DNA from 4 places in the Cytobacillus mangrovibacter genome. Region 1 is predicted to be linked to each of the others. Evidence: riboswitches for the same ligand, from Rfam matches in the RefSeq annotation. Region 1 holds a riboswitch; each other region holds the start of a gene.
What was found. Region 1 has a riboswitch for S-adenosylmethionine ahead of ACFYKT_RS00265 (methionine biosynthesis PLP-dependent protein). Riboswitches for the same ligand answer to the same signal wherever they lie in the genome.

Region 1 (8,171 bases):
GGCTGACAGAAAAGGATTTCAACTCCTGCGCCTTGAATTTTTGCCTTCTTTGTAGCTGTTTGTGCTTCTGTAGAAATGCCGATAATAGAAAAGTTAAATAACTCAGCCCACTTATTTGCAGTTTCTTCACAATTATTTATAACAATTTGTATCGTTTGAATCTTATGCTCGACAAGTCTTCTATCTAAGAAATTAAGTGCCTCTAACTCTTTCATTCGGCTTTCATTTGTTTGCGCCCATTCGATGAAAAATGGATTGGGTAAACTTGTGTTATCCTTAATAAATAACATCTTCCACTTAATAATCTGTCCATCCTGTCTTTTTCTGCTGCCATTGAAAATGGAATAGGTTTGACATCCTCTTTCCTCTAGTTGTTTCTTCACATTATTTATATCACTAGTTCTGAAACAAATCTGACTGATTCCCTCTCCATTCGGTAGATCCTGCATTAATTGTGAAATTAAAGGGTTATCAGAAATAGAAGCGATAGGTGTGTTTTCGATAGCTAGGTATTCAATATACGCATCTCCAACATAAAGCAGACTATTAAATGTACCCCAATTTTCATGGCTTCCACCCATAACGGCATGATAACCAAGCTCTTTCCATACATTTACGGCTTCATTAGGGTGCAGATGAATAAAGTGAACAATATGATCAAGTTGTAATTCCATTGGATCTTTCTCCTTTTTATACAAACTTTCCCTTATTATTAGTGTAATATAAAATTGAAAAAATAGTACTCCAAATTACTATTTGCCTATTTCCCCCTTTTTTTAAATTCGTATCGAGTAAACCACTTTTGGATAGTGTTTTTAAGGTTCGAAAGTCCCCTTTTTGTATTTTTTGAAAATTGGGGTTTTCAAAAGGGAGAGAAACGATTAAAATAAATGAAAGCTTGAATATTCAATCCATTTCAGGAGGTATGCAGAATGAAGATTATGAGTAATGAACAATTGGTCGTCTCGTATCGTGATGCATTAAAGTCTGGATCAGAGAAAGAATGGGTTAGGATATTAAAAATGGAGATTACAAAACGCGGTTTAAAACCATTTAAGAAGTAAATAGTAATAATTCAGTTGAATGCACGAAAAAAAGCGATTGGTTTTCATACCAATCGCTCTTTTTTATTCCTTTTATTTCTGCCATTCTCTTTCTATTAAGCCTCGAATAATAGTGATTCTGGATCTTCAATTAATTCTTTCACCCTTGATAAGAAAGTAACTGCTTCTTTTCCATCAACAATGCGGTGGTCATAGCTCAATGCAATATACATCATAGGACGATTCTCCATACGCTCTGCATCAATTGCTACTGGGCGAAGCTTAATGGAATGCATTCCTAAAATACCGACTTGTGGTCCATTTAAGATTGGTGTAGATAATAAGGAACCAAAAACGCCGCCATTTGTAATCGTAAATGTTCCACCCTGAAGATCTTGCAAGGCTAATTTATTATGTCTTGCCTTTTCAGCAAGGTCTAAAATATCCTTTTCAATTTCAGCAAAGTTTTTGCGATCTGCATCGCGTACGACTGGTACAACTAGTCCTTCATTAGCAGATACGGCAATCCCAATATCATAGAATTTTTTAAGCACAAGTTCATCGCCTTGAATCTCTGCATTTAATAATGGACTTCTTTTCAATGCAGCTACAACTGCTTTAGTGAAGAAGGACATGAATCCTAGTTTCACATCATTTTCTTCCAAAAACTTATCTTTACGGCGTTTACGCAAGTTCATCACATTTGTCATATCTACTTCATTGAATGTTGTCAGCATAGCTGCTGTTTGTTGTACTTCTACTAGTCGATTAGCAATTGTTTGACGACGGCGGGTCATACGAATACGTTCAACTTCTTTGCCAGCAGGCTGAACAACAGGTGATGCCGATGGCTTTGGAGCTGAATTTACTTGCTTCTGAACTTCTTCACGAGGGTTAAAAGATGATACATCCTGTGCACGAACACGTCCAAGTGGATCTGCTGTAGGCACTTGTGTAAGATCAATCCCTTTCTCACGAGCCATTTTTCTTGCAGCTGGTGAAGCGATCGGACGCTGCCCTTTTTGCTCATTGCTTACTTGAGCCGTTTCTTCCATTTGGACAGCCTGTTTTGGTTCCTCTGGAACTGGAGATTTTTCAACTTCAGCTTGCGGTTGAACTGACTCAGTAGCTGCTTCCCCACTCTCGTCAACTACGGCAATTGTTTCACCGACATTAACTGTATCGCCTTCCCCTGCTCTTACTTCTTTTAAGATTCCACTATGCTCTGAAATGATCTCAACATTCACTTTATCCGTTTCAAGCTCAACTACATAGTCCCCTTTATTAACAAAATCACCTGGTTTCTTTAACCATTGGGCAATCGTTCCTTCTGTAATCGATTCGGCTAGTTCTGGTACTTTTATCTCTGCCACCTTAATTTCCTCCCCTTGCTTCCTGCGTTAATGCTTCTTCAATGATACGTGCTTGCTCTTTTTTATGAACGTTAGGATCTCCCTCAGAAGGACTTGAGCGACGACGCCTTCCTGAATACGTCACTTCAACAGAACCTTGTGCAAGCTGTTGCAGTCTTGGTTCAACGAAATTCCATGAACCCATATTTTTAGGCTCTTCCTGAACCCAAACCATTTCCTTTAGGTTTGGATAGCGTGAGCTAATATTTTTTAACTCCTTCATTGGGAATGGATAGATTTCTTCCACACGCAAAAGGTGGAACCATTCTTGATCATCTATATTTTTCAGATGATCAACTAGGTCAATAGCCATTTTCCCTGTTGAGAGAACAAGACGAGTCACTTTTTCTGCATTTTGCCCCAAGCCAGGTTGTTCAATAACGGATTGAAACTTGCCTTCACTTAATTCAAGTCCAGTTGAAGCAACTAGCGGATTACGTAAAAGACTTTTTGGCGCCATAATGACAAGTGGACGTACTTCTTCTCGTTTTAAAATAGCTGCCTGTCGCCTTAAAATATGGAAATACTGTGCAGCAGAAGTTAAATTGGCCACAGTCCAGTTGTTTTCAGCTGCTAGTGTTAAAAACCTTTCTAAACGGGCACTTGAATGTTCAGGACCTTGCCCTTCATAGCCATGTGGGAGCAGCATAACAAGTCCAGATTTTTGTCCCCATTTTGCTCGTCCAGCTGCAATGAACTGGTCAAAAATCACCTGAGCAGAATTGGCGAAATCACCAAATTGGGCTTCCCATAATACGAGTGTTTCTGGTGCAAACACATTATATCCATACTCAAATCCCAGAACAGCTGCCTCTGATAATGGACTATTATGAATGGCAAATGAAGCCTTCGCCGATGAGAATAAATGAAGTGGCGAATAAGACTTTCCTGTATTGCTATCATGCAAAACAATATTCCGATGAGCGAATGTCCCTCTTTCTGAGTCTTGGCCTGTCAGTCGAATGGGTGTACCGTCATGTAAAATAGATGCATACGCAAGCGTTTCAGCATGACCCCAATCAATTTTCCCTTCCCCTTCAAGTGCATTCATTCGTCGTTTCAGAATTTTGTCTAGCTTATTAAAAATCATAAATTTCTCAGGCCAAGTTAATAGCTCTTGATTAATTTTCTTTAAAATATCAATTGGAACAGCTGTGTTGATATCTGGTAAGCCCTTTTCTACTGTTTCGGGCGGATTCAATAGCTCACTTGCCTTTTTATCAGCTGGTACCTTTTCATAAGCTGCTTTCAGTTTATTTAGTACATCTTCTTCTATTTTATCTGAAGCCTCTTTAGTAATTGTTGACTGGTTTAGAAGCTTCTTTCCATAAAGTTCTTTAACTGTCTTCTGGTCATTAATGATTTTATACATCAATGGATTCGTTGTCATTGGTTCATCCATCTCATTATGCCCAAAGCGGCGATAACCAATGAGATCAATTAAGAAGTCCTTTTGGAACTTTTCTCGGTATTCACTAGCAAATCTTGCAGCTGCGATACAGCTTTCCGGATCATCTGCATTCACATGCAAGATTGGGATTTCATACCCTTTTGCTAGATCACTTGCATATCTAGTTGAACGTGAATCACGAGATTCAGTTGTAAAGCCAATTGTATTATTGGCAATAATATGGAGGGAACCCCCAGTATTATACCCTTTTAGCTGTCCTAAGTTTAATGTTTCTGCGACAATACCCTGTCCAGGGAATGCGGCATCCCCATGAATAATAATAGACAAAGCTGAGCGAAGGTTTTCTTTCGGATACCCTTTTGATGATCGATCATCCTGAGCCGCACGTGTAAAGCCTTCGACAACTGATCCGACAAATTCCAGATGACTTGGATTATTTGCTAATGTTAGACGTGTGACCGTCGTATTCTCATCTTTAATCTGCTTATCAAGTCCAAGATGGTATTTAACATCTCCTGTCCATCCATAGCTGATTCCGATCGAACCCTCTGAAGGAACGAGTTCTTTATTTGGCGCATGCTGGAATTCAGCAAAAATCATTTCGTAAGGCTTCCCAAGTACATGGGCAAGAACATTTAGACGTCCACGATGGGCCATGCCAATATTAATTGTTCTGGCACCATTTGAAACCGATTCTGCAACAATTTCGTCAAGCAGCGGAACCATTGAATCGAGACCTTCGATTGAAAAACGCTTCTGTCCAACAAATGTTCGATGAAGGAATTTCTCAAATTCCTCCACTTCAGTGAGTCTTTTAAGAAGTTTTGTTTTTTCTTCCTTTTGAAGAGAAATTTTAAAGCTGCCTGATTCGACTTTTCGACGCAGCCAATTTTTTTCATTTGCATCATATACATGATGAAATTCGAATGCAATCGTATCCATGTACATGCTTTTTAAATAGTTTATAGCTTCATGGCCGTTTCTTAGTGGTATCGGCGCATCCGTACAAATGACACCTGCAGGTACGGCATATAAGTCTTCTTCAACTAACCCGTAATTCGAGAGTTCAAATAGTTTCTTTTCAGGTTCATGATCATTTAATGGATAAATATCTGCAGCCATATGTCCGTAGGTTCGGATGTTGTCTGCCAATCGAATGGCAGCTAATGTTTTTTCTAATGGACCCGAAGAGGGTGTAACTCCACCAATCTCCGTTCTATTTTCTACTTCTTCCACAATGGGAGAACCAGCAGATTCAAAATAGGCTCTCATTTCTGGATCAACAGATTCGGGATTTTCTAAATAAGCTTCGTATAATTCAATGACATAGCCAAGGTTCGGGCCATGAAAACCTTCCGCAAAAGGCTTTTCGCCATTCAATGGCTTTTTCATGGAAAATGACCTCCATAATTGATTTTGTTGTGAAATCTTTATTCAACTTTTCATCCTCATCTATCAGTATAGTTGATAATTATTAGAATAATAATATTTTTCAGAGGATAAATCGTTTTCAAAGCCATTCTACCATGTAAAACACTGTTATTCAAAGGTTTTTAATACGAATATAGTGAAAAAAGTTTTCAGATAGATGATCCGTAAAAAACTTATATTAAAAAAGTGTTATTCCCCTTTATTTATAGGGATTTATATTTATTGGCTGTTTTCGCAAACATTATGGCATATTAATCTTTTGTGGGTAGAGGTTGATTTCCGCTCCAGGATGCTCGCTTTCCGCGGGGTGGGCGCTGAGCCTCCTCGGAGCATAGCTCCTGTGGGGTCTCACCTGTCCCACTCCTCCCGCAGGAGTCTCGCACCTTCCGCTCCAATCAACAAGTATTTTTGGCAAATGGAAATTTTCTCCAAAAAAAAAAAAAAAAAAAAACAATCTTTTAGAAAACCGCCTTAAGAAAAGAGCCTTATATTAAATAATTGTTGACTTTATTGGTTTGAATATTGTAAAGTTTGAAATAATTAAATAATGATTTCTTATCAAGAGAGGTCGAGGGTAAGGCCCGAAGACACCTCAGCAACCATTAATCTAAGAGATTAATAAGGTGCTAATTCCTACAAGTTTTAATAACTTGAAAGATAAGAAGAACGGCTAGTTTGCTTATGAAAAGTCTTCTTCTTAAAGAAGGCTTTTTTTTATTTTTAAACTAAAAAGGAGTGCAAATAATGCATAAGCTTGATACGATCCTTGCCCAAATTGGCAATCGAAGTGAATCAGTAACGGGAGCAGTCAATCCACCCGTTTATTTTTCTACTGCATATCGGCATGAAGGAATTGGTCAGTCAACTGGATATGATTATATCCGTACTGGGAATCCAACTAGGCAAATACTTGAAAATGCAATTGCGGCGCTTGAAGATGGTGACCAAGGATTTGCATGCAGTTCGGGGATGGCTGCCATTCTCACCGTCCTTTCTCACTTTCAGTCTGGTGATGAATTTATCATTTCAAAGGATTTATACGGCGGCACCTATCGACTTTTTGAACAAGGCTGTAAGAAATGGGGATTGAGCTGCAAATATGTTCAAACACTTTCAGCTGAAGTTCTAAAGAAGGAAATTACTTCTCGGACAAAAGCCATATTTATTGAGACACCAACAAACCCATTAATGGAGCAAACTAATATTGAAGAGGTTGCTTCTATTGCGAAAAGCCATCAACTATTGCTCATTGTTGATAATACCTTTTTCACTCCCCTTTTACAGCAGCCGTTAAAGCTTGGAGCAGATATTGTTATCCATAGCGCAACGAAATATTTAGGCGGCCATAATGATGTTTTGGCAGGACTAATTGTTGCGAAGGGCAAGGAAATCTGTGAATCATTAGCTACTAATCATAATGCTTCAGGTGCGGTATTAAGTCCGTTCGACTCTTGGCTTCTCATTCGAGGGATGAAAACACTCTCTTTAAGAATGGAACGCCATGAGAGAAATGCAAAGGAAATTTTCCAATATTTATTTGAGCATGAAGCTGTTACCGATGTCCTTTATCCAGGCCGTGGCGGAATGATTTCATTCCGGATTAAAGCTGAAAGGTGGGTGAATCCGTTCCTTCAAAATCTTAGCCTCATTACTTTTGCCGAGAGCCTCGGCGGAGTTGAAAGTTTTATCACATATCCTGCAACCCAGACACATGCAGATATTTCTGAACATATCCGAATGGAAACAGGTGTCTGCAACCGCTTATTGCGCTTCTCAGTAGGAATAGAGAATGTAGATGATTTAATAAATGATTTAGAGAATGCGTTCACTAAAGCTCAGATGGAGGGATTGCAATGTGTGAAATAGAATCATGGAGTTTTCAGACGAAGCTTCTCCATAATAGTCAAAAAATAGATCAGGCAACAGGTGCAGTAAGTGTTCCAATACAACATGCGTCTACCTTTCATCAATACAGTGTCGATTCATTTGGGAAATATGATTATAGCCGAAGCTTAAATCCAACAAGAGAAGCATTGGAAACCATTATTGCTGAAATGGAGGAAGGAACAAGAGGATTTGCGTTTTCGTCAGGCATGGCAGCCATATCAACTGCTTTCCTGCTATTATCAAAAGGAGATCATGTAGTGATCACAGAGGATGTGTACGGGGGAACCTTTCGTTTCGTTACTGAAGTGCTCTCAAGATACGGCATTGAACATACCTTTGTTGATATGACTGATTTGGATGATGTTAAGCAAGCCATTCGTCCGAATACAAAGGTCTTTTACGTTGAGACACCATCCAATCCGCTTTTGAAAGTAACGGATATTGAAGCAATCAGCTCGATTGCCAAGTCTCATGGGGCTTTAACTTTCGTTGATAACACATTCCTAACGCCAGCATTACAAAAGCCGTTAACTTTAGGAGCAGATGTTGTCCTGCATAGTGCAACGAAGTTTCTATCCGGTCATAGTGATGTTATTGCTGGTATTACTGTGGTGAAGGATCCGGTACTCGCAGATAAAATTGGATTTTTGCAAAATTCATTTGGAGCCGTACTTGGGGTGCAGGATGCATGGCTTGTTCTTCGGGGAATCAAAACGCTGCACGTTAGACTTTCACAATCAATCCGATCAGCCAATCAAATTGCAGAAGCTTTAAAGAAGAATCCGGCAATCAAAAAGGTATACTATCCGGGACTCGAAGACCATCCACATTATATTTTACAAAGCAGGCAAGCAAAAGGTGCAGGAGCTGTCCTTTCTTTTGAGCTTGAGAATGAAAGGATATTAAGAGAATTTGTTTCAAAAGTAAAAATCCCTGTGTTTGCCGTTAGTCTTGGTGCTGTGGAGTCCATTCTTTCTTATCCTGTAA
Region 2 (8,171 bases), on a different contig from region 1:
AATCTCCATTTTATATAAATTATAGCTTAGAAACAGAATTTCATCACACTTATTACTCCATTTGTACCGTTAAAATCATCTGTACACCCTTTCCATACTCGTATGTTAGAATGTATTTACACTACTTAAATAAGGAGCATTACAAATGATCTATCCATATAAAGATAAATTTCCAAGGATTGCTGATTCAGCCTTTATTGCTGATTTTACCACGATTACAGGAGATGTAGAAATTGGGGAAGAATCCAGTGTGTGGTTTAATACTGTAATAAGAGGGGATATTGCACCAACTATTATCGGAAAAAAGGTCAATATCCAGGATAATTCTGTTCTTCATCAAAGCCCCAATAATCCATTAATTCTTGAAGACGAAGTCACGATTGGCCACCAGGTCATTCTACATAGCTGCATTATTCGTAAAAAAGCGCTTATTGGCATGGGCTCGATTATTCTTGATGAAGCAGAAATTGGAGAAGGAGCATTTATCGGTGCAGGCAGCCTTATTCCCCGGGGGAAAAAAATCCCTCCGTTTACACTTGCATTTGGCAGACCTGCAAAAGTAGTCCGTGCACTAACCCCAGAAGACATTGAAGAGATGGAACGAATTAGCAGAGAGTATGCAGAAAAAGGACAATATTATAAATCAGTTCAAAAGTAAAAGGAAGATATTGTATTAAATTTCCCAAGATAAACATAATTATTCCCTTTTAACCAAAGAAAGGAGCTGCATGATAAACATGCAACTCCTTTTTTACGCTGTACTATTAGTTCAGTGCCTCTGCACGTAATACTTCTGCTTTATCTGTACGTTCCCAAGGAAGATCCACATCTGTACGTCCAAAATGTCCGTAAGCAGCTGTTTGCTTGTAAATTGGGCGGCGAAGGTTAAGCATATTGATAATTCCAGCTGGACGAAGGTCAAAATGCTTGCGAACAAGTTCAACCAATACGTCTTCACTTACTTTTCCAGTACCGAATGTATCAACAGAAATTGAAACAGGCTGTGCCACACCGATTGCATAAGCAAGCTGTACTTCTACTTTCTCAGCTAACTCGGCTGCAACAATATTCTTAGCCACATAACGTGCAGCATAAGCAGCAGAACGGTCTACTTTTGTAGGATCCTTACCAGAGAATGCACCACCGCCATGGCGAGCATATCCACCGTACGTATCAACAATAATCTTACGGCCAGTTAGACCAGCATCCCCTTGAGGTCCACCAATAACGAAACGACCTGTTGGGTTAATGAAATACTTTGTATTTTCATCAATCAACTCTTTCGGAACAACAGGATTAATAACATGTTCCTTCAGATTGCGCTGAATTTGCTCAAGGCTAATTTCTGGGTGATGTTGAGTAGAAATAACGATCGTGTCGATACGAACCGGCTTATCATTTTCATCATACTCAACTGTTACTTGTGTTTTTCCATCTGGACGCAGGTAAGGAAGGATATCTTCTTTACGTACTTCAGCCAAACGGCGAGATAATTTATGTGCTAATGAAATCGGTAATGGCATAAGCTCTTTTGTTTCGTTACAAGCATAACCAAACATTAAACCTTGGTCTCCCGCACCGATCGCTTCGATTTCTTCATCACTCATTTTTCCCTCACGTGCTTCAAGCGCTTGGTCAACACCCATTGCAATATCAGCAGATTGCTCATCTATAGATGTTAATACTGCACAAGTTTCCGCATCGAAACCGTATTTAGCACGCGTGTAGCCAATCTCTTTCACCGTTTCACGTACAATCTTTGGAATATCTACATATGTAGAAGTAGTAATTTCACCAGCAACTAAAACGAGACCTGTTGTTACTGACGTTTCCGCCGCAACACGAGCATTCGCATCTTTTTCTAAAATAGCATCCAAAATTGCATCAGAAATTTGATCACAAATTTTATCCGGATGTCCTTCAGTAACTGATTCAGAAGTAAACAAACGAGCTTTTTTTGACATCTGAATTCCTCCTTATATATATAATGGGCAAGATTACTTCATCCAAAGCAATCTAATTGATACGGAACTCATTCCCTAAGTAGTATGAAATAAACATGGAGTTTTTATTATCATGCCCTAAACCATTTAAATACAGCACTAGAAAAACTCACATTAAAAATGCATTCCAAAAGCCGTCCACCCAATTTGCACAAAAAAAACCCTTCCATATGTGAAAAGGTTGAAAGCAAATCGATTCGCGCCTTTCACTCTTATCGTTCAAGGCACCTTCGTCCTTGCGTCAGGTTAGCACCTTTGTCAAAAAAAACTTTAACAGGTTGCTGGGCTTCATTGGGCCTGTCCCTCCGCCAGCTCGGGATAAGAGAGTATCCGTTCAAGGTAAAATCATAACGTATAGAATGATTAACGTCAATAAATATATGAATAAAATTATTGATTTCTTTTCTAACTTATACTAAGTTTTCTTGCATTACTTACACATTCCATCGTACAATTCAAGAGTTATCAAATAAATCATCCTTGTTCAACTAATCAGTTTAACAAATCGATTGAGAATATATAATAAGAAGGAAATATTTAATCTGCGAAAGCGGCTTGTCCCAATTGTGACAATTGCAATTTTTAAAGATTAATTCCTTCAATAGTATAGACTAATTATCTCAATGTGTTATACTAATCAAGAGATGTAATCACTTTCAAAAAAATAATACTGGATAAAGGAAGGTATTCATCAGATGAATTCTGTTAGTATCCCAAATAAATTAACCGAGTTACTTAACGGCAATAATATTCAAATTCAGTTATCAGTTCCTCAACTTGTTGAAAAGGTTTTAAATCGAAACGAAGGATCCCTTACATCAACCGGTGCTGTTGCTGCTACTACTGGTAAATATACAGGTCGTTCTCCTAAGGATAAGTACATTGTGAAAGAAGCGTCTACTATTCATACAGTTGACTGGGGTAATGTGAATCAGCCAATTTCTGAGGAAGTCTTCTCTAATTTATATGATAAAGTATTAAACTATCTACAAGAAAAAGATGAAGTATTTGTATTTAAAGGTTTTGCAGGTGCTGATAAAAAACACCGATTGCCTATTCAAGTTATTAATGAGTATGCTTGGCATAACTTGTTTGCTCACCAGCTTTTCATCCGACCTACAGATGAAGACTTATTAGATCATCATGCAGAGTTTACTGTTATTTCTGCACCGAACTTTAAAGCAAATCCTGCTGTGGACGGGACTCTTACTGAAACATTTATTATTATTTCATTTGAGAAGCGTACGGTTTTAATCGGCGGTACTGAATATGCTGGAGAAATTAAGAAATCAATTTTCTCCATTATGAATTATTTACTGCCTGAAAACGGCATTCTACCGATGCATTGTTCAGCAAACGTCGGCTTAGAAGGTGATGTTGCTTTATTCTTCGGTCTTTCTGGAACAGGCAAAACAACCTTATCAGCTGATCCAAATCGTCGTTTAATTGGTGATGATGAGCATGGCTGGTCTCCAAACGGCGTATTTAATATCGAAGGCGGCTGCTATGCGAAATGTATTAACTTAACACGCGAAAAAGAGCCACAAATTTTCGATGCTATTCGTTTTGGTGCTGTACTAGAAAATGTTGTGATCAATAAAGATAGCCGTATTGCTGACTATGATGATAATACATTAACTGAAAACACACGTGCAGCTTACCCTCTACAAGCAATAGATAATATTGTTGATCCGAGTATTGCTGGGCACCCGAATACAATAGTTTTCTTAACAGCTGACGCTTTTGGCGTTCTGCCTCCAATCTCTAAATTAACAAAAGAACAAGCCATGTACCATTTCTTAAGCGGCTATACATCTAAGCTTGCAGGAACTGAGCGCGGTGTGACTTCACCAGAAGCAACATTCTCAACATGCTTCGGTTCACCATTCTTACCTCGTGCTGCAACAGAATATGCAGAAATGCTTGGAAAGAAAATTGATGAGCATAACGCGAAAGTATATCTAGTAAATACTGGATGGACTGGCGGCGAATATGGTGTAGGAAACCGTATGAAGCTTCCATACACTCGTGCAATGGTTCAATCTGCACTTGAAGGTGAATTAAACAATGTAGAGACAATTAAAGATGAAATTTTCGGTCTTGAAATTCCTTTACATGTACCTGGAGTACCTGATGAAGTACTTCAGCCAAACAAAACTTGGGAAAATCAAGAAGCTTATGAAGAAAAAGCAAAGGAATTAGCTGCTAAATTCCGTGCAAACTTCAAGAAATTTGCGAACGTCCCAGCCGAAATAGAAGAAAAAGGCGGCCCCACCGCTTAATATAACTCATAATATCGTTGTTTAAAATTAAGCTTCATCCCCGATTAAAGGAATGGTCCATAATGGCCATTCCTTTTTATTGTCTTTTCATCCATTTCGTTAAATCTTGTACAATCTTCCTGTTAACCACAGGCGGAAAATAATGAGTGTAATCTTGGAAGTACCAGCTTTCTATCTTTCGATTTAGTGTATTTAATCTCTTTTCAAGCCGATAGGCATGCTCAACTGAAACATTTTCATCCTTTTCTCCGTGGATAATTAATACTGGGGCTTGAAGCTTTTCTATTTCATAAAGTGGTGTTCGATATTCATACCGCTCTGGAAATTTCGTTGGTGTTCCCCCAATTACTCGCTTCATCATTCTCCGTAAATCTAATCTTTCAACATAAGTAAGAGACATATCACTGACTCCCCCCCATGTGACAACAGATTTTGTCTCTGGATAATGAATAGCTGTTAATAACGCCATCACCCCTCCTCTGGAAAAGCCAAAAACATGAATGTCCTTGACCCGCGAATGGGTTTGAAGAAGCTTAAAAGCAGAATAAGCATCCTCTCGATCCTCTCCTGCAAAGTCCTCATGTCCTTCTCCCCCTTGGTTCCCTCTATAAAAGGGTGCAAACACGATAAACCCCTCTGATGCAAACTGCACAATCCGGCCTGGCCTAACCTTGCCCACATTTTTGATTCCTCCACGCAAGTAAAGAAAACCGTCATAACTTTCATTATCTTTTGGTTCAGCTAATAGTCCTTTCACTTTTAAATCACCAGAGTAATATGTAACGATTGATAACTCAATGCTGGGATTCGGCGATGGAAATCTTTCCTTATGTATGATTTGCTCCAACTTTCGTTCATCTCCTTTCTCATCCATTTGCCATTTTATTTTAGCTTAACCTAAAACGAAAGATCTGCGAAAAAAATTATATATAGGCATTCACACATTTTTTGCACCTTCATACGATATGGTAGGCTTTGAAGCTAGAATTTATTGTGAATAAGGGAGGTCTTATGGATGAAAAAGTGGCTAAAGGTTTCTTTTTCCCTGCTTCTAATTGTCATTATTATTATTCCCCTAGCAGCTTGTGGAAAAGATGACGTCCAAAACATTCGAATTGGTGAAGTAACAAGATCCATTTTCTATGCACCGCAATATGTAGCTATTGAGAAAGGATTTTTTGAAGAAGAAGGGCTTAATGTGGAGCTTACGACAACTGCTGGTGGAGACAAAACTATGACAGCACTTTTGTCAGATAGTATAGACTTTGCACTAGTTGGGTCCGAAACATCCATTTACGTGTATACGCAGGGATCAAATGACCCTGTTATCAACTTTGCTGCACTTACACAGACAGATGGGACATTCCTCGTTTCCCGAGAGAAGATTGAAAACTTCTCATGGGATCAACTTGAAGGAGTAACCTTCCTTGGGCAGCGTAAAGGTGGTATGCCGCAAATGGTAGGAGAATTCGTTCTGAAAAAACATGGAATTGACCCGCATCAAGATCTAAATTTAATTCAAAATGTTGATTTCGCTAATATTGCACCAGCCTTTGCATCTGGTACAGGAGAATTTGTCCAGCTTTTCGAACCAACTGCTAGTGTTTTTGAGCAAGAAGGCAAAGGGTATATTGTCGCCTCTTTCGGTGAGGAATCAGGAAATCTTCCTTACACAACGTTTATGACAAAAGAAAGTACAATTAACGATGACAAAGAAACCGTTGAAAAGTTTACTAGAGCTATTTATAAGGCACAGCAATGGGTGGAAACACATAGTGCAAAAGAAATTGCCGATTCCATTAAAGGCTATTTTGACAACACAGATATAGAGACAATTGAAATGGTTGTTGATCGCTATAAAAGTCAAGGTTCCTTCGCCACTGATCCTCTTTTAGATGAAGAAGGCTGGAATAACCTGCAAGATGTGATGGAAGAAGCTGGCGAACTGCCTAAGCGAGTGGATTATAAGACGCTCGTCAATACAGAAATTGCTGAAGGTGTAATGAAGTAGATCTTTTCGTTCCCGAGTATCAACTTTTTACTCTATGGCAAGTTCGATTAGAATTTTGCATTTCTAAAACGTTTAGCGAAGGAGGGTTCCGATGGATTTCTTAAACTTGCAAGAAATTCACCACACCTATTTTACAAAAAACTCTGCTACAACGGCCCTCTCCGATATTTCTCTTGAGATCGAGGAGGGAGAATTTGTATCCTTCCTCGGTCCAAGTGGATGCGGAAAAACAACCCTGCTTTCGATTATTGCAGGCTTGCTTGAACCAACAGAAGGAATCGTTTCACTAGAGGGAAATCAAGTAGAGACCTCAGGGCAAAATATTGGTTATATGCTTCAGCAGGATTATCTCTTCCCATGGAAAACCATTGAGGAAAATATTTTATTAGGTTTCAAAATTAGCGGCAACATCAATGATTTTAATCGTGATTATGCACTTAATTTGCTGGAGAAAATGGGGCTAAAGGGAGTAGAGAAGCAGTATCCCAAACAATTATCCGGTGGAATGAGACAGCGGGTGGCTTTAGTTAGAACATTAGCAACTGAGCCGAAGCTGCTCATGCTCGACGAACCTTTTTCAGCACTCGATTACCAAACAAAACTTAAACTAGAGGATCTTGTTTCTACTACACTCAAATCATTTGGAAAAACAGCAATCCTCGTTACCCATGATATAGGGGAAGCCATTGCGATGAGTGACCGTATTTTCCTTTTTTCTTCAAGTCCTGGAAAACTTCATAAAACCTTTGTTATTCCTGAGGAATTAAGAGATGCAACACCATTCAATGCGCGCAACCATGAGGCATTCTCAAGTATCTTTCAAACAGTTTGGAAGGAGCTGGAGTCTCTTGAACCAACAAACAAATATTGATCATTTGCATCGTAGATACTTGCAATCATTGAAGCGCGAAAAAAAATGGGTACGATTTTACCAGCTGATCATTTTTCTTGTCTTTTTCTCCAGCTGGGAGCTTGCAAGCAGTAAGCAGTGGATTGACCCATTAATCTTCAGTTCACCATCTAAAGTGTGGACATTGCTCTTAACAAAAGTTCAAGATGGAACATTATTTATCGATTTAGGCTTTACTCTTTCAGAAACCGTATTTGGGTTTATTTTAGGAACCGTATTAGGTACGTTATTGGCAGCCATTCTTTGGTGGTCACCAATGATCTCAAAAATATCCGATCCCTATTTAGTCGTCCTAAACTCTATGCCCAAAGTGGCACTTGGTCCTATTTTGATAGTCGCTTTAGGTCCCAGCTTCACTTCTATTGTTGCAATGGGCGCGATCATTTCGATTATTATCACGACCATTGTCGTCTATACAGCCTTCAGGGAAGTTGATCCGAACTATGTAAAGGTACTGCAAACCTTTGGTGCGACCCGCTTCCAAATTTTCAAGGAGGCCATCCTGCCCGCTTCATTTCCCGTCATTATATCCACTTTGAAGGTGAATGTTGGTTTATCGTGGGTCGGTGTTATTGTTGGTGAATTTCTTGTTTCGTCCAAAGGACTTGGTTACATGATTATTTATGGGTTCCAGGTATTTAATTTCACACTTGTTATGCTTTCCTTACTCGTTATTGCCGTATTTGCAACTGTCATGTATCAGCTTGTTGAGCTATTGGAAAGGAAGCTAATTAAAAATGGGTCATAGGAAAAGCAAGAGTGCTTCTCCTATGACCCGTTTTTTAATTAATACTCATTTTAAAACGCTTTTACAGATATTGTTGCTAATTAAAATAGATGGTAGAGGTTGATTTCCGCTCCAGGTGCTCGCTTTCCGCGGGGTGGGCGCTGAGCCTCCTCGGCGCTAGCGCCTGTGGGGTCTCAGCTGTCCCACTACTCCCGCTGGAGTCTCGCAACCTTCCGCT
Region 3 (8,171 bases), on a different contig from region 1:
AGATAAGTGAAATAAAAATCTAGTAGCATTGAATGGTTAGAATTTACGTTTATGAATTTTATGAAAAATCAGTTAATATAATAGAAAGGGAGATCAAGAAGAAAGAAATGAAAAAAATGATAGATGAAACGGATACTGGATAAATATACGATTAAAAGAGACAAGGGGTGCGATCATTAATGGAATTTGATGTAATCGTGGTAGGGGCAGGCCTTGCTGGGCTGGTAGCAACGGTCGAGGTTGCAAATGCAGGAAAACGGGTTCTGCTTTTAGACCAGGAACCAGAAGCGTCACTTGGTGGACAGGCTTGGTGGTCCTTTGGTGGACTATTTTTAGTTGATTCACCAGAGCAGCGGCGTTTAGGCATTAAGGATTCAAAGGAATTAGCATGGCAAGACTGGATGGGTTCAGCCGGTTTTGATAGAGAAGATGATGAGGATTATTGGGGGAGAAGGTGGGCGGAAGCTTATGTTTCATTTGCAGCAGGGGAGAAGCGTGCTTGGCTTCATGAAATGGGGGTACGCTTTTTCCCAGTTGTCGGATGGGCGGAGAGGGGTGGCTACTTGGCTGAGGGGCATGGAAACTCAGTCCCTCGATTCCATATTGTATGGGGGACTGGCCCTGGACTTGTCGAACCATTCGAACGCCGTGTACGGGAGCATCTGAAAAACGGATTGGTTACATATCTTCCTCGGCACCAGGTAGATCAACTTATTGAGAGCGGAGATGCAATTATTGGTGTAAAAGGGTCTATACTTGTTCCGAGCACAGCAGCGCGGGGAGAAGCAAGTTCTAGAGAGGTAATCGGGGATTTTGAATATCATGCAAAGGCAGTAGTTGTAACTAGTGGCGGAATTGGAGGGAATCATGACCTTATCCGCAAAAATTGGCCAAGCCGCCTCGGTAAGCCGCCTAAACATATGCTTTCTGGTGTACCTGCACATGTAGATGGGCGAATGTTGGCAATCACTGAGGAAGCGGGTGGGCGGATCGTAAACCGTGACCGCATGTGGCATTACACCGAAGGAATAAAGAACTGGGATCCCATTTGGAATAAGCATGGAATTCGAATTCTCCCTGGTCCGTCGTCGATTTGGCTTGATGCGGAAGGGAGACGTTTTCCTGCTCCTAATTTCCCTGGATTTGATACATTAGGAACACTAGAGGCGATACAAAGGACAGGCTATAGCTATTCATGGTTCATTTTGACGCAGAAAATGATTGAACGTGAATTTGCTCTTTCTGGTTCAGAGCAAAACCCTGATCTAACAGGGAAAAGTATTAAGAAAGTCTTGTCCCGCGTTTTGCCTGGGGCACCGGCCCCTGTCCAAGCATTTATGGACAAAGGAGAGGATTTTGTTATTGCTGATAACATAGCGGATCTTGTTAAAGGGATGAATGATTTAACGGAAGAAAGGCTGTTGGATCTTGAGAATATTGAACGGCAAATACAAGCACGGGATCGTGAAATGGATAATAAATTTACGAAGGATCTACAAATAACAGCCCTTCGCGGTGCACGTCAATATATAGGCGATAAACTCATTCGAGTAGCTGCCCCGCATAAAATTCTTGATAAGAAAAATGGCCCTCTTATTGCAGTTCGATTGAATATTGTCAGCCGCAAAACCTTGGGTGGATTACAAACGGATTTATCGGGACGGGTATTAGATTCTTCTAGCAAGGTGATCCAAGGGCTCTATGCAGCTGGCGAGGTTTCTGGCTTTGGAGGCGGTGGACTACATGGCTATCGGGCATTAGAAGGGACCTTTCTTGGCGGTTGTCTTTTCTCTGGCCGAGCAGTAGGCCGTGCTCTAGCTGAGGAATAATAGGAAGCAAAGGAAAAAGCAACGAATCACTAGAGAAATAGATTCGTTGCTTTTTGGATGAAAAGTCAATTATCGCATGAAATACTCGATGCTTTATTTAAAGTCGATATGAGCTTGATAGCCAAGCTGGCTAAAGAAATTATTTAAGACATTGACGGCATGATCTTCAGCTTTAGTTAATAGGTCTAAATCAGCAGCTTCCTCCATAATTCCATTTTGTGCTTTAGCAGCAAGATCAAAACCCTCGTCCCATTTTACTTCACCTCTAAATAGGCCGCCCTCTGAGTATGTTTGCACTTTATCCATTTGAATAGCAGGATCTTGGATGAATGTTGCATGAGGAATGGTTAAGGAAATTTCCTTGTTTTCCTCATCAACGATGATACTTTCATTTGTAATAGATTGTAGATCAACCCCAGCTAGTACGGTTGCTGGGACAATTAATAATACTGTTCTTTTCGTACCAGGTAAATTAACACTAATTTCTTTATTAAAGAGCTTATTATCTTCTTCTTTTATAATTGTCGTAACAACTGCTTGAGCGGTAGCTAATGTGGCTAATTCTTGAACCCCTTCAACAATATTCACTGTTTCACTTTTGTATGTGCTTCCAGTAAATAGTTTTATATAAGTAAAGGCACCCAAACTCCCTATTAAAAATATGATCATTACAATGAACAAAACTTTCAATGTAAAGAACTTCCCTAAAAAGGGGAGTGAGATTTGTGGTCTTCTCCTAGTTTCCATAGCTATTGCTGCTGCTGATTCTCTACTTCCAGCAAGAATCTCTTCTTTGGCTTTATTGATTTGGTTTTTATTCTTGGCCATTATGAATCCTCCTGTCATAAGGTCAATCTATTCTTCTATTATAATTCATTTCATACAAATTGTGTGGTTTATGAAATAAGTGGAAGCCCTAGTTCATCTACTTCCTCGCCCAAAAATTACTATTGCATGAACAGGAGATTTACTGTAATCTATAATCTGTTATTTATTCAAATGCTAGTAATTGAATATCTTCTTATCAAGAGAGATGGAGGGACTGGCCCAATGATATCTCGGCAGCGGAACTCAGGAGGAATGAGTTGCTGTGCCAAATCCAGCAAGCATAAGATGCTTGAAAGATAAGAAGAGTGTTTTATAGATTCGTTTATAAGGCCTCTTCTTGTTTTTATAAGAAGGGGTCTTTTTGTTGTGTTCAGAACAAGGCTAAATGGCCTCTTTGATCGATTATTTTTCGGGGGTGTATTTTATGGAAGTAGGTAAAAAAGGGAATCCAATGGCATTGCTGCCATTCGTTGTATTTTTAATTCTATTTATCGGTACAGGTGTTGTAACAGGTGACTTTTATAAGTTTCCAGTCATTGTTGCGATTACCATTTCATGTGTGGTTGCTTTAGCGATGAATCGTAAGGAAACGCTTAACTCTAAAGTAGATCTTTTTTGTAAGGGTGCTGGAAACTCGAATGTCATGTTAATGGTTTTGATTTTCCTTTTGGCTGGTGCGTTTTCAGAGGTGGCAAAAGGGATGGGGGCTGTTGATTCTACAGTGAATTTCGCCATGTCCATTATCCCTCAGAATTTCCTCATGGTCGGATTGTTTATTATTGGCTGCTTTATTTCTTTATCGATGGGGACATCAGTGGGGACCATTGTTGCACTAGCCCCGATTGGAGTCGGGATTAGTGAGCAAACGGATATTTCAATGGCACTTGCAATGGCAGTTGTAATTGGCGGGTCAATGTTTGGTGATAATCTTTCCTTTATATCAGATACGACCATTACTGCCGTTCGTTCACAGAATACGCAAATGAGGGACAAATTCAAAGTGAATTTCTGGATTGTTTTGCCTGCTGCTATTGTGACATGTGTAATTCTAGGGGCAATAACAATGGGAGAGAATGCTGAAGTGATGCAGCAATCCTATCAATGGGTGAAGATTCTTCCATATGTTTTAGTGATCATCTTTGCGTTAATTGGCATCAATGTCTTTCTTGTTCTTGCTTTAGGGATTGGACTGGCTGGGATCGTAGGCTTAATGGATGGAAGCTACCAATTCATGACTTTGGTTCAAACGATAGGAGAGGGAATGGCAGGTATGTATGAAATTTCATTCTTAGCTATTCTGATTGCAGGCATGGTAGAACTTATTAGACATAATGGCGGAATTGATTTCTTGCTCCACATTGTTACGAGAAACATTAAGTCGAAAAAAGGCGCAGAGTTTGGCATTGCCGGGCTTGTTGGATTAACTGATTTATCAACGGCTAATAACACGATTTCGATTTTGATTGCGGGGCCATTAGCGAAAAATATTGCTGATCAATATGGGATTGACCCTCGTAAATCAGCTAGTTTATTAGATATCTTTTCCTGTTGTGTGCAAGGGCTGATTCCTTATGGAGCGCAAATATTAGTAGCTGCAGGGGTTGCTAGTATTTCTCCTATGAGTATTCTTCCATTTTCCTATTATCCTTTCTTAATTGGGATTTGTGGAGTGATTGCTATTCTAATAGGTTATCCAAAATTTAAAAAAGTAAAATGAGTTTGATATGTTATACTATTCAAAAAAGGGGGTAGTATAATGGAGGAAAAAGTAGTACATGCAGTTCAGGATATTTACCCAGATGACTTTGCCTGGTGCTATGGGTGTGGACGTCTGAATGAAGAGGGTCATCATTTTCGGACAGGCTGGCACGGGGAACAAACATTGACCATTTATACACCAAATGAGGAGCATAAAGCAATTCCAGGCTTCGTCTATGGCGGACTGATTGCGTCGTTAATCGATTGCCACGGAACTGGGTCAGCGGCATTAGCACTTCATCGCAAAAATGGCCATGAAGTAGGGGATGGTGCAGAGCCACCTCGATTTGTAACAGCATCGTTAAAGGTAGACTTTGTCAAACCAACTCCAGAAGGTGTAGCATTAAAAGCGGTTGGAGCAATCACAGAAATTCATCCGAAGAAGTGGAAAATAGATGTGGAAGTATTTGCTGAGGATGCCGTTTGTGCCCGTGGAGAAGTTGTTGCTGTTGTGATGCCAAGTACATTTGCAAAAAAGGATTAATAATTATAAAATATGCAAAAAAAAGCGCAGCAACCATGCTGTGCTTTTTCTATATAAATGGGGATTTATTTCAACTAGGAAAAGGTACTCAAGAAAAAGGTAAGCAGATCTCTACCTTTGTTCCGTTCGATGAGCTGTCAATATTAATTTCCCCCTGATGCTCATCAATAATATTTTTGCAAATCATGATGCCCAAGCCTGTCCCTTGCTCTTTGGTTGTGAAAAAGGGTTCACCAATTTTGTTTAATAAATGTATGGGAATGCCTGAACCTTGATCGATGATTCGAATAACAAGTCTATCTGCATATTGTTTGCGAATGTCAATCATAATGCTGCCGCCTTGAGTCATCGCTTCAATTGCATTTTTCAAGAAGTTGATAAACACTTGTTTTAATTGGTTTTCATTACAATTGATAAGCGGTAAATTAGGTTCAATGCTCATTATTATTTCGATGCTATTTAAATTAGACTGTGTTTTGAGTAGAGTGATCACATGATTGATAATTACCTCAATATTCTTTTTCTCAAATTTAACTTCTTGAGGTCTAGCGAGCACCAATAATTCATTCAGAATGGTTTCAATCCGATTGATTTCTGAAGAGATAACATCAAAATACATCTTATTCTCTTTTAAATCATTCTCCATCATCTGAAAGAACCCCTTGATTGCAGTAAGCGGGTTTCTTACTTCATGTGCAATGCCTGCAGCCAATTGCCCAGCAATTGTCAGCTTTTCCGAATTAATAATGAGGTTTTTTGTCTGCTTTTGTTCGCTTATATCTCTGATAATCATATGAATGGCGGGACGATCCTGATAAATAGTAGGGATTGTTTTCAGCTCTACATCAATAACTTCTCCGTCCATACGAATAAATCTTTTTTCAATCGGCCCAACGGATTCCTTATTCATCTCGCGCTGCTTAAATCGGTTATGATCACCTGGATGGATAAAATCGTAGATGGGTCTGCCAACAATCTCGCGTTTTTTCTTTAAGCCGAGCATTTCAACGCCTGTTTGATTAATAAAAAGGCAGCGTTCATCTTTTAAAATGATGACTCCATCAGGGGATTCCTCAACAATTCGGTGATATCTGTCCTCCCCTTCTCGAAATCTTTCTTCAGTCAATTTCCTCTTTGTAATATCCTGGATTTGACTGATATAATATAGTGGATTTCCATCTTTATCTCTTACTAAGGAGACACTCATCAAACCCCAGATTTCATGTGTATCTTTATGTATGTAACGTCGTTCTGAATGGCAGGAATGCTCTATCCCTTCTAATAGTAAATGAACAATTTGTAAATCTTGTTCATTTTCGTCGGGGTGAGTAATATCGGTAATCAATAAATCTAACAGTTCATGCTCTTCATACCCAAGGATGTTGCAAAGTGCTGGATTTACCTTTATAAACTTCCCGCTGTTTACTGCGATTAATGCCATACCAATGGCGGAGTTCTCAAAGGCTTGGATAAATAATTGTGGATGATCAAAAGTTATCTTTTCCAACATACATATATACCCCTCATGTGTTGTTTTATAGCAATCAAAGTTTATAAGTCAATTATTTAACAAATTTGGTGGTAAGAGTAAGCTATATATTACCAAAAGTGAATGAACACCACTTTCTATGATAACACTTTCCAGTTAATAATGTCATAATATTCAAATTATATTTCAACTTTATGAAAAAATTGTGTCAGTATTATTATTCTATAAAAATATTTAATGTCAATATCAATGTCTTCTTAGGGTCCAGAAAATACAATCAAAGATACTTGCTTTCATGCTTTTGCTAACTAAAATAAAAGTGTTAAAATAAGGGAAATATTTTCATAAGGAGTAAAACTATGGCTCAAGGAAAAACAAATGCAATGCGGATTCTTGATTCAAAAAAGGTCAATTATGAATTAATAACCTACGATAATCTTGATGGGAAAATTGATGGAATTTCGGTTGCGCAAAAAATCAACAGAGATCAAAATATGGTTTATAAAACACTTGTTGCGAAGGGCAATAGCAAACAATCCTATGTATTTATTATTCCAGTAGGGAGTGAGCTTGATTTAAAGAAGGCAGCAAAGGCTGCTAATGAAAAGAAGATTGAAATGATTGCCGTTAAGGATATTCAGCAGCTTACAGGCTATATTCGAGGCGGCTGTTCACCAATCGGGATGAAAAAGCATTATCCTTCGTATATCGCGTCAGATGCGTCAGCATTAGAAAAGATTGTTGTCAGCGGCGGGAAAATTGGTATACAGATTGAATTAAAAGTTGCTGATCTAAAGGAAGTAATCCAGGCCAAGCTGGTTGATGTAGTTAAAGGTTAACGCAACATAGCTAATAAATAAACCACTTAAATTCACTAATAAAGAAGGTAAGTAGGCATTCACCCATGAATGCCTATTTGCATATGGTAAAGATGAAAACAAATTAGGTAATGAACGGGAAAGGACGTGTAAAAGTGGCTGGAAAGATACTGAATTACTTTGCAGGCGGAAATACAGCCCGTGGCTTTTACAGCTTATATGAATCCAATCTTCAAGGGCTGGATCGATTATTTATATTAAAAGGCGGACCTGGAACGGGAAAATCCTCACTAATGAAAGCCATTGGCACAGAATGGGCAGAAAAAGGATATGACATCGAGTATCTCCATTGTTCATCTGATAATGATTCAATTGATGGGGTGATTATTCCTGCACTGAAAGTGGGAATTGTTGATGGAACAGCTCCTCATGTCATTGAACCAAAGGCACCAGGTGCGATTGAGGAGTATGTTAATCTCGGAGAGGCATGGGATTCAAATGCGCTTGCTTTACAAAAGGAGAAGATCCTTCAAATAAATCAAAGGGTTAGTCAGTTATTTGAAACAGCATACTGCAAATTTGCGGAAGCGTTAAAAATACATGATGAATGGGAAAAGATTTATATAGAAAATATGGACTTTGGCAAAGCAGATCAGCTAAAAAACAAGCTGCTTCAGCAATTTTATGGAGAGATACATTTAAATAAGAAGTCAGATGTAAGACATCGATTCCTGGGAGCAGCAACACCAAAGGGGGCCGTAGATTTCGTACCGAATTTAACTGAAGGCCTTTCTAAGAGATATTTTGTTAAAGGGCGAGCAGGCACCGGTAAGTCAACCCTCTTAAAAAAGTTGGCTGCTGAGGCAGAGAAAAGGGGATTTGATATTGAAATATATCATTGTGGCTTTGATCCTCATAGCCTAGATATGATCATTGTCCGCGAGCTAGGCTTAGCTATCTTTGAT
Region 4 (8,171 bases), on a different contig from region 1:
GCGGCTACGGCTTCATGGAAGAATATGAAATTGCACGTGCTTACCGTGATTCCCGTATTAACCGTATTTTCGAAGGAACAAATGAAATTAACCGTCTATTAGTACCTGGTACATTCATGCGTAAAGCATTCAAAGGTGAGCTGCCTTTATTCGAAAAAGCTATGGCTCTACAAGAAGAACTTATGATGATGATGCCTGAAGAGCCAGGCGATGCACCATTAGCACAGGAAAAATATTTAACGAAAAATGCAAAGAAAATAGGCTTGCTTGCTGCCGGATTAGCTGCTCAGAAATATGGCAAAGCATTAGACCAAGAACAAGAGGTATTAGTGAATATTGCTGATATCGTTTCTAATGCTTATGCTATGGAATCTGCTGTTCTCCGTACGGAAAAAGCAATTGAAAAAGACGGCTTAGAGAAGAGCAAGCAAAAGCTTCTTTATACACAAATTTTCTGCCAAGAAGCTTTCAACAAAATCGAACAAGATGCAAAGGAAACACTTGTAGCTGTTGAAAAAGGTGATACACTTCGCATGATGCTTTCTTCTTTACGTAAGTTTACTCGTCATACACCAATTAATGTAATTGCGAAAAAACGTGAAGCATCTGAAAAATTAATAGACGCAGAGAAATTTGTTCTTTAATCTCAATTAAAGCTAGCTCCCTTCGTTTATGGAGGGAGTTTTCCATTTGGTATTAATAGAATTGCTCTTTTTTAAAAATGTTGTATTTACATAAGTAATTTGAATGGAGATGGTAACCAAAATAGGTCGGTTGATTGGAGCGGAAGGTGCGAGACTCCAGCGGGAGTAGTGGGACAGCTGAGACCCCACAGGCGCAATAGCGCCGAGGAGGCTCAGCGCCCACCCCGCGGAAAGCGAGCATCCTGGAGCGGAAATCAACCTCTACCAACTATGTTTGTGAAAAAGTTATGCATATAAATAGGAAATAGAATCAGAGAGTTATGTTGAAATTTGTCGAATTTTCAATACGAGCCATTCGTTATGAAATGTAATATAATTATGGTAGTATTTATTTAGCGACAGTTACTATCTTTTTAAAATTGGACATGATAATCTAGGTGGTGGAAAAGTGACATTAACTTTTTATTGGTACCCAAAATGTGGTACATGCCGAAAAGCGAAGAAATGGCTTGATGATCATGAAGTAGCTTATGAGGCAATACATATTGCAGAAAATCCGCCTTCTCGCAGTGACCTTGCAGATCTGTATGAAAAAAGCGGTCTAGATTTGAAGAAATTCTTCAATACAAGCGGCCAAAAGTACAGGGAACTAGGCTTAAAGGATAAAGTAAAATCATCAACCAATGATGAATTGCTTGATCTGCTGGCAACCGATGGGATGCTTATTAAACGTCCAATTTTAACAGATGGACAAAAAGTGACGGTTGGCTATAAAGAAGAGGATTATGAAAAAACATGGCTTGCATAAACAAAATTGCTTTTTTATTGTCATGTTGAACAATGAGATCGATACAACGATCATAGATTGCAATTAAAAAATGGAGGGATTAGTTATGAACACACCAAAGGAATTACGTTATTCAGAAGAGCATGAGTGGGTAAAAACTGAAGGCGAGCAAGTTCGTATTGGGATTACAGATTTTGCACAATCTGAGTTAGGCGACATCGTTTTTGTTGAGCTTCCAGAAGTAGGCGATAGCATTACTGCGGACGAGCCTTTCGGAAGTGTAGAGTCAGTTAAGACTGTATCTGAGCTTTATGCTCCAATCAGCGGTAAAGTTGTGGCTATCAATGAGGATTTAAGCGACAGCCCTGAGTTTGTTAATGAATCTCCATATGAAAAAGCATGGATGATCGTTGTTGAGCCGTCAGACGCAGGTGAAATTGACAAACTTATGTCTGCTGAGCAATACGAAGAAATGGTTAAAGAAGACTAAGACACCGTTGTGGACATTTCGGGTTCGATTTGTTCGGCTAAAATGGACAGTGTTGAAAGAGAGTTACCTTAATCGAGGTAGCTCTTTTTTGTATTTGTGTATAACGAAAGGGATAAGGGAGTCATATTAGGCAAAGTTATAAAATATAGGTTTATTAAAAAGGGCAGGAGTTCTACACCATTACCTCGAATATTGAATATGGTAAGATAAAGTTAAACATATTTGATTGAATTTTCCTTTTTGAAATCATTGAGTTATAATCCAAAACTTCAATTCAGGTTCAGGTGATTATTATGAATGAGGCAATGCCAGAGAAGGTAATTATCGTAGAGGGTACTTCAGACAAGCGAAAAGTGAAAGCAATCATCAGTGAGCCTGTCGAAATTATTTGTACAAATGGAACAATTAGCCTGACGAAGCTCGATGAGTTAATAGAAAATTTATTCGATAAGGATGTATTTATTTTAGTTGATGCGGATGATGCGGGTGAAAAGCTTCGGAAACAATTTAAAAGAGAGTTTCCAGAGGCGGAGCACCTTTATATCGATCGAATGTATCGTGAGGTCGCAACGGCGCCTGAACATCATTTAGCAACTGTATTATTGGGAGCAAATATAGATGTATATATGGAGTTTTTAGATAGAGGATGATAAGAATTGCAGGAATGGTCTAGGGAAAAGATTAAAGAGGTGCTAGCAGGAGATGAAGCAAAATTACTCTATTTATACACGCCACTATGTGGAACATGTCAAGTGGCAGGGAAAATGCTGACTGTAATTACTGAGCTCATGCCGAATATACAAATTGGGAAAAGTGATTTGAACTATATGCCAGAGCTTGCTGAACAGTTTGGGATTGAAAGCGTCCCGTGCCTCTTAATCTTTAAAGAAGGGGAATTGGAAGAAAAAGTGTATGCTTTTCATTCTGTTCCCTACTTATTCGAAAAAATAAATGGCATATTTGAAAAGTCCAAGTGAAAAAGCTTGGACTTTTTATATTTTTCAAAATGGTCTAACTTTAATATTTACAAAGCCTTCCTTTAGTGTATAGTATATTTTGGGGCACGAAGTATTTGAGGAGCAGGTGTGAAAATGGCGATATATAAAGAATGGGCTAGCCAAATAAAAGGGTATAATCGCAATATTAGACTGGCGATTATGGCAAATATATTTACTCAAATTGGATTTGGGATTTTCATGGTTATTTATAATTTTTATATTCGTGAGCTGGGATATAATGAGCAGGTTAACGGGCAGGTCATATCTATGACTGCACTTGCCACAGCGCTTATACTTGTTCCTGCTGGTATCTTCAGTGATCGCATTGGACGAAGAAAAACGATGTTATTTGGTGCAATTGCTACTGGGATTGTCTTACTATCTAGAAGTGTAATCGAAATGCAGTCCTTGCTGATTATTACCGCTTTCGCTACAGGATTAGCTTCTGCCTTTCTGCAAGTATCTGGAATTCCTTGGCTAGCCGAAAATTCAAATCCGGAACAAAGGGTACACTTATTCAGCATTCACTTTGCCGTTATGACAGGGGCAAATGTAATCGGCAACTTAGGTGGAGGGATATTAACAGACCTCTTTTCTCTATTTACTTCGGAATTGAATAGTATTCGTTTTACGCTTCTAATTGGAAGTCTTATCTTTCTCATTGGGATTGTTCCGATTATTCGCTTTCAGGAAAAATTAGTCTCAAGAGAAATGAGTCAAGTAAAGAAACGTATTTCTTTAAAAGAACTTTTACATAAAAACGAAAGTCTCAAAATCATTCTCCTGTTTGCATTTGCACAGCTGCTTATTGGTGTAGGCGCAGGCTTGGTTATTCCTTATCTGAATTTGTATTTTGCTGATCGTTTCTATGCATCAAATTCAGCGATTGGATTTATTATCTCTATGGGGCAGGCAGCTACCGCTTTTGCTATGATTATAGGCCCTATGGTTGTTCGAAAAGTGGGAGAGGTAAAGGCTGTCGTTATCCTTCAGCTAGCCTCATTGCCATTTCTGCTCCTGACTGCTTATACAGAAAATCTTTGGCTGGCAGCGATTGGCTTTCTATTCCGACAAGCACTGATGAATGCAGGGAATCCGATTCAAATGTCACTTATGATGTCAAAGGTTGGAGACTCTATGAGGGGATTGGCCAACTCAGTCAATCAGATGGTCTTTAATCTTGGATGGGCTTTTATGGGACCAGTATCTACGGGAATTGTCATTAAGTATGGGGCATATTGGGGTTATGCGCTTGTGTTTACGATTACTGCTTCTCTCTATATGATCGGTTCTGTGTACTTCTATATTGTGTTCCGAAACTATAATAAGACAAAACCTGCTATTTCTACGGCAAAAGTAGGCTAGAGTTGCAGGGAAACGACATATTTCTCAGGAAATGTTCTCCAGTCAATGTCGAACGAATCATGCAGGATTGTTCAATCATTTGCGGAAATAGTATGGTAAGACATCAGAATCTTATCAGTTAGAGAATGGTGCGAATCACTTTGAACGTATTCCTGGGGTGAGGACATGGAAGAAATGGCTGCTGCATTTATTGAAGAGGTTAAGAGAAAAGGGCATATATCCTGTCTATTAAAAGATGTTTCTTTTTCTTTATGTATGGAGACAGGGAAGGATAAAGTGCCAATCATGTTTCGGGATGGGGCTATATTGATTTCTTCACCCTATCATGATGAAAGTTATGATGTGACTATATCTGGCACAGAAGAAAGTATTCATTCGGTATTGATTGGGGAAGAGCGATTAAGAAGTGCTATGAAGGCAAGAAAACTTACTGTTAAGTCTACATTTAGAAGAATTCTATTTCTAGAATCTCTATTTATTCTCTCAAAAAGGCATTCCGATTAAATATTTTTAAAATTTAAAAAACCATCTTGACCTTTCTTTTTATAGTGTGTTAATATCAAAATTAATAATTTAAGTGAAAAAATTGAATATTCTTATCAAGAGAGGCGGAGGGACTGGCCCGACGAAGCCCGGCAACCGGTAATTTACACGGTGCTAATTCCAGCAGAGCATAACTGCTCTGGAAGATAAGAAGAGATGATTAAAACCCTCTTCTTGTGAAGAGGGTTTTTTCAGCTCTTCTTTTTGAATAAGGTGTTTTTTGACTAATACACATAAAAAAGGAGAGAAAAGAAATGAGTGAAAAGCAAAAGAACTATCGATTTGAAACACTTGGCGTACATGGAGGGCTACAGGCTGATCCTTTAACAGGTGCGAGAGCTGTACCTATTTACCAAAATAATGCATACCAATTCAAGAATACTGAACATGCCGCTAATCTTTTTGGTTTAAAGGAAGCAGGCTATATTTATACTAGAATCCACAATCCAACAGTGACTGTTTTTGAGGACAGAGTAGCTTTATTAGAAGGCGGGGTTGGTGCATTAGCAGTTGCCAGCGGAATGGCTGCGATTACTTTAGCCATTCTAAATCTTGCACAATCAGGCGATGAAATTGTTGCTGCTTCTAATCTGTATGGAGGAACCTATAATCTGTTTGCAGTAACACTCCCTAAATATGGGATTCATGTAACGTTTGTAGATCCAGAGAATCCGGAAAATTTCCGTGCGGCCATTACAGAGAAAACAAAAGCTGTGTTTGCGGAAACGATTGGGAATCCGAGCTTAAAGGTGCTAGATATTGAAAAAGTTGCAGACATCGCCCATGAAAATGGAATTCCGCTGCTAATCGATAATACATTTGCTACACCTTATCTTTGCAGACCGATTGAACATGGTGCAGATATTGTCATCCACTCGGCAACGAAATGGCTGTTAGGCAATGGGACGACAATGGGGGGAATCATTGTAGACGGTGGGAAATTCGATTGGAATTCTCCTAAATTCCCTGGATTTACAGAGCCAGATTCAAGTTACCATGATCTCGTATATAGCGAGGCTCTAGGCCCTGTCGCCTATATTACGAAAGCTAGAGTCCAGCTTTTAAGAGATTTAGGACCTGCTTTAAGTCCTCAAAATGCATTCCAATTTACACTTGGATTAGAAACACTACATGTAAGAATGAAAGAGCATGTAGCCAATACAAAAAAAATTATCAAGTATCTGGAAGCCCATCCTGCCATTCATTGGATTCTCTATCCAGGGAATGAGAATCATCCGGATAAACCATTGGTTGATAAGTATTTATCTAAAGGGGCTGGTTCTGTCGTCGTCTTTGGGATTGCTGGAGGAAGAGTGGCTGGGGCGAAGCTAATTAATAATCTTGAGCTTTGGGCACATGTTGCAAATGTAGGAGATGCCAAGAGTTTGATTATTCATCCTGCTAGTACAACACATCAGCAGTTAGATGCAGAAGGATTAAAGTCTGCTGGTGTACCTGAAGACTTGATTCGGATTTCGGTTGGAATTGAGAATGCAGAGGATCTAATTGATGACTTAGAACAAGCCATTGAAGCAGCGACTGGAATTACTTCTCTTACAGCCAATGCTTAAATCAAGCTGTTTGATTGAAGTAAATATACTATTCTTAAAAATACTAAAATATTAACTTTTTTCCGTTGACACCCTTATTATTTCCGTGATACGATATCTAGCGTAGACAAATTACTTAATTAATTTAAAGTGTTAATTGAATATAGATGTTAAGCTCTTATCAAGAGAGGTGGAGGGAAGTGCCCTTTGAAGCCCGGCAACCGTCATGAAAATGAAATGGTGCCAATTCACACAAAGCGATGTTTGCTTTGGGAGATGAGAGAAAGGACAATAATTAATTTATGCCTTTCTGCTCATGTCAGAAGGGCATTTTCTGTTTTCTTTGAATGTTAAGTGCTTAGAGGCAAATACTGAATAGGTACTGTCTATTTTAAAAGTCTTCTAAATTGATATGGAAAATCGGATTTAAAGAGGGTGCAACATGACGATGATCTCAATAAAAAATATCCAAAAGATTTATCCTTCCAAACAAGGTCAAGTAAAAGCAGTTGATGATGTTAATATCGAAATTAATGATGGCGAAATTTTTGGTGTCATTGGTTACAGTGGAGCAGGGAAAAGTACATTAATTCGAATGTTGAATGGTCTTGAAATACCAACCGAAGGAACAGTAGTTGTTGCAAATAATGAAGTGTCTAAAATAAAAGGCAGCCAGTTAAGAAAGGCTCGCCAAGAAATTAGCATGATCTTTCAGCACTTCAATTTACTTTGGTCAAGGACTGTTAGACAAAATATCTCATTTCCGCTTGAGATTGCAGGTGTGTCAAAAAGAGAAAGAGCTAAACGAGTAGATGAATTAATCAAGCTTGTTGGTCTTGATGGAAGAGAGGATGCCTATCCATCACAGCTCAGTGGTGGGCAGAAGCAACGGGTTGGGATTGCTCGAGCACTAGCTAATAATCCAAAAGTATTATTATGTGATGAAGCAACATCCGCTTTAGACCCACAAACTACGGACTCGATTCTCGATTTACTTGTAGATATTAATGATCGTTTAGGATTGACGATTGTGTTAATTACACACGAAATGCATGTGATTCGAAAAATCTGCCATCGTGTTGCTGTGATGGAAGAAGGTAGAGTAGTTGAACTTGGACCAGTTCTAGAAGTATTTAAAAATCCACAAGAATTAATCACAAAACGTTTCGTACAGCAAGTCACTGAACCTGAGGAAACTAGAGAAACAATTGAACACTTGCTTGACTTATATCCTCATGGTCGTGTCGTGCAATTAGGCTTTGTTGGAGAGTCAGCAGAACAGCCGCTTATTACGAATATTATTCGGAATTTTCAGGTGACGGTTAATATTCTTCAAGGAAAAATATCGCAAACTCAAAATGGTTCTTATGGCACATTATTCATTCATCTTGATGGTGAGACAGAAGAGCTAGATAAAGCGATGAAATTTATCCATTCCCAGCAAGTTGGAGTGGAGGTGATCTCAAATGCTTAATGAATGGTTTCCAAATGTGAACTGGGAGAAAATGTGGGATGCTACGGTTGAGACCCTTTATATGACAAGTATTTCAGTAATAGCTACTTTTATCCTTGGTGCAGTAATGGGATTATTACTTTTCCTAACATCTAAAGGGAATATATGGGAGAATGGAATAATTAATAAAATCATTGGGGCGTTCGTTAATATTTTCAGATCGATTCCCTTCATTATATTAATCGTTCTCCTTATCCCATTTACGACATTTTTAATGGGCACAATGATTGGGGAAAATGCGGCACTCCCAGCTTTAATTATTGGCGCTGCTCCTTTTTATG

Region 2: linked by a shared signal. The riboswitch ahead of metK (methionine adenosyltransferase) and the one ahead of ACFYKT_RS00265 (methionine biosynthesis PLP-dependent protein) in region 1 are both predicted to bind S-adenosylmethionine.
Region 3: linked by a shared signal. The riboswitch ahead of ACFYKT_RS15640 (Na+/H+ antiporter NhaC family protein) and the one ahead of ACFYKT_RS00265 (methionine biosynthesis PLP-dependent protein) in region 1 are both predicted to bind S-adenosylmethionine.
Region 4: linked by a shared signal. The riboswitch ahead of ACFYKT_RS09935 (O-acetylhomoserine aminocarboxypropyltransferase/cysteine synthase family protein) and the one ahead of ACFYKT_RS00265 (methionine biosynthesis PLP-dependent protein) in region 1 are both predicted to bind S-adenosylmethionine.

The regions. Positions count from the first base shown of each region.
Region 1 is NZ_JBIACJ010000001.1:44,858-53,028, reverse strand. It holds gene ACFYKT_RS00285 (VOC family protein) at 1-674, opposite strand, end outside; gene sda (sporulation histidine kinase inhibitor Sda) at 933-1,064, shown strand; gene odhB (2-oxoglutarate dehydrogenase complex dihydrolipoyllysine-residue succinyltransferase) at 1,160-2,416, opposite strand; gene ACFYKT_RS00270 (2-oxoglutarate dehydrogenase E1 component) at 2,418-5,258, opposite strand; SAM riboswitch class I at 5,850-5,961, shown strand; gene ACFYKT_RS00265 (methionine biosynthesis PLP-dependent protein) at 6,042-7,163, shown strand; gene metC (cystathionine beta-lyase) at 7,151-8,171, shown strand, end outside.
Region 2 is NZ_JBIACJ010000011.1:34,550-42,720, reverse strand. It holds gene ACFYKT_RS17815 (gamma carbonic anhydrase) at 146-658, shown strand; gene metK (methionine adenosyltransferase) at 765-1,964, opposite strand; SAM riboswitch class I at 2,213-2,328, opposite strand; gene pckA (phosphoenolpyruvate carboxykinase (ATP)) at 2,699-4,285, shown strand; gene ACFYKT_RS17800 (alpha/beta hydrolase family protein) at 4,362-5,132, opposite strand; gene ACFYKT_RS17795 (ABC transporter substrate-binding protein) at 5,301-6,296, shown strand; gene ACFYKT_RS17790 (ABC transporter ATP-binding protein) at 6,388-7,167, shown strand; gene ACFYKT_RS17785 (ABC transporter permease) at 7,145-7,954, shown strand.
Region 3 is NZ_JBIACJ010000008.1:150,965-159,135, forward strand. It holds gene ACFYKT_RS15630 (FAD-binding dehydrogenase) at 180-1,829, shown strand; gene ACFYKT_RS15635 (DUF4230 domain-containing protein) at 1,923-2,657, opposite strand; SAM riboswitch class I at 2,848-2,960, shown strand; gene ACFYKT_RS15640 (Na+/H+ antiporter NhaC family protein) at 3,082-4,374, shown strand; gene ACFYKT_RS15645 (PaaI family thioesterase) at 4,414-4,899, shown strand; gene ACFYKT_RS15650 (PAS domain S-box protein) at 4,988-6,409, opposite strand; gene ybaK (Cys-tRNA(Pro) deacylase) at 6,748-7,227, shown strand; gene ACFYKT_RS15660 (PRK06851 family protein) at 7,362-8,171, shown strand, end outside.
Region 4 is NZ_JBIACJ010000004.1:281,709-289,879, forward strand. It holds gene ACFYKT_RS09900 (acyl-CoA dehydrogenase family protein) at 1-644, shown strand, start outside; gene ACFYKT_RS09905 (arsenate reductase family protein) at 1,093-1,452, shown strand; gene gcvH (glycine cleavage system protein GcvH) at 1,538-1,921, shown strand; gene ACFYKT_RS09915 (toprim domain-containing protein) at 2,215-2,571, shown strand; gene ACFYKT_RS09920 (thioredoxin family protein) at 2,578-2,898, shown strand; gene ACFYKT_RS09925 (MFS transporter) at 3,013-4,284, shown strand; gene ACFYKT_RS09930 (SCP2 sterol-binding domain-containing protein) at 4,450-4,788, shown strand; SAM riboswitch class I at 4,878-4,980, shown strand; gene ACFYKT_RS09935 (O-acetylhomoserine aminocarboxypropyltransferase/cysteine synthase family protein) at 5,082-6,398, shown strand; SAM riboswitch class I at 6,553-6,660, shown strand; gene ACFYKT_RS09940 (methionine ABC transporter ATP-binding protein) at 6,826-7,851, shown strand; gene ACFYKT_RS09945 (methionine ABC transporter permease) at 7,844-8,171, shown strand, end outside.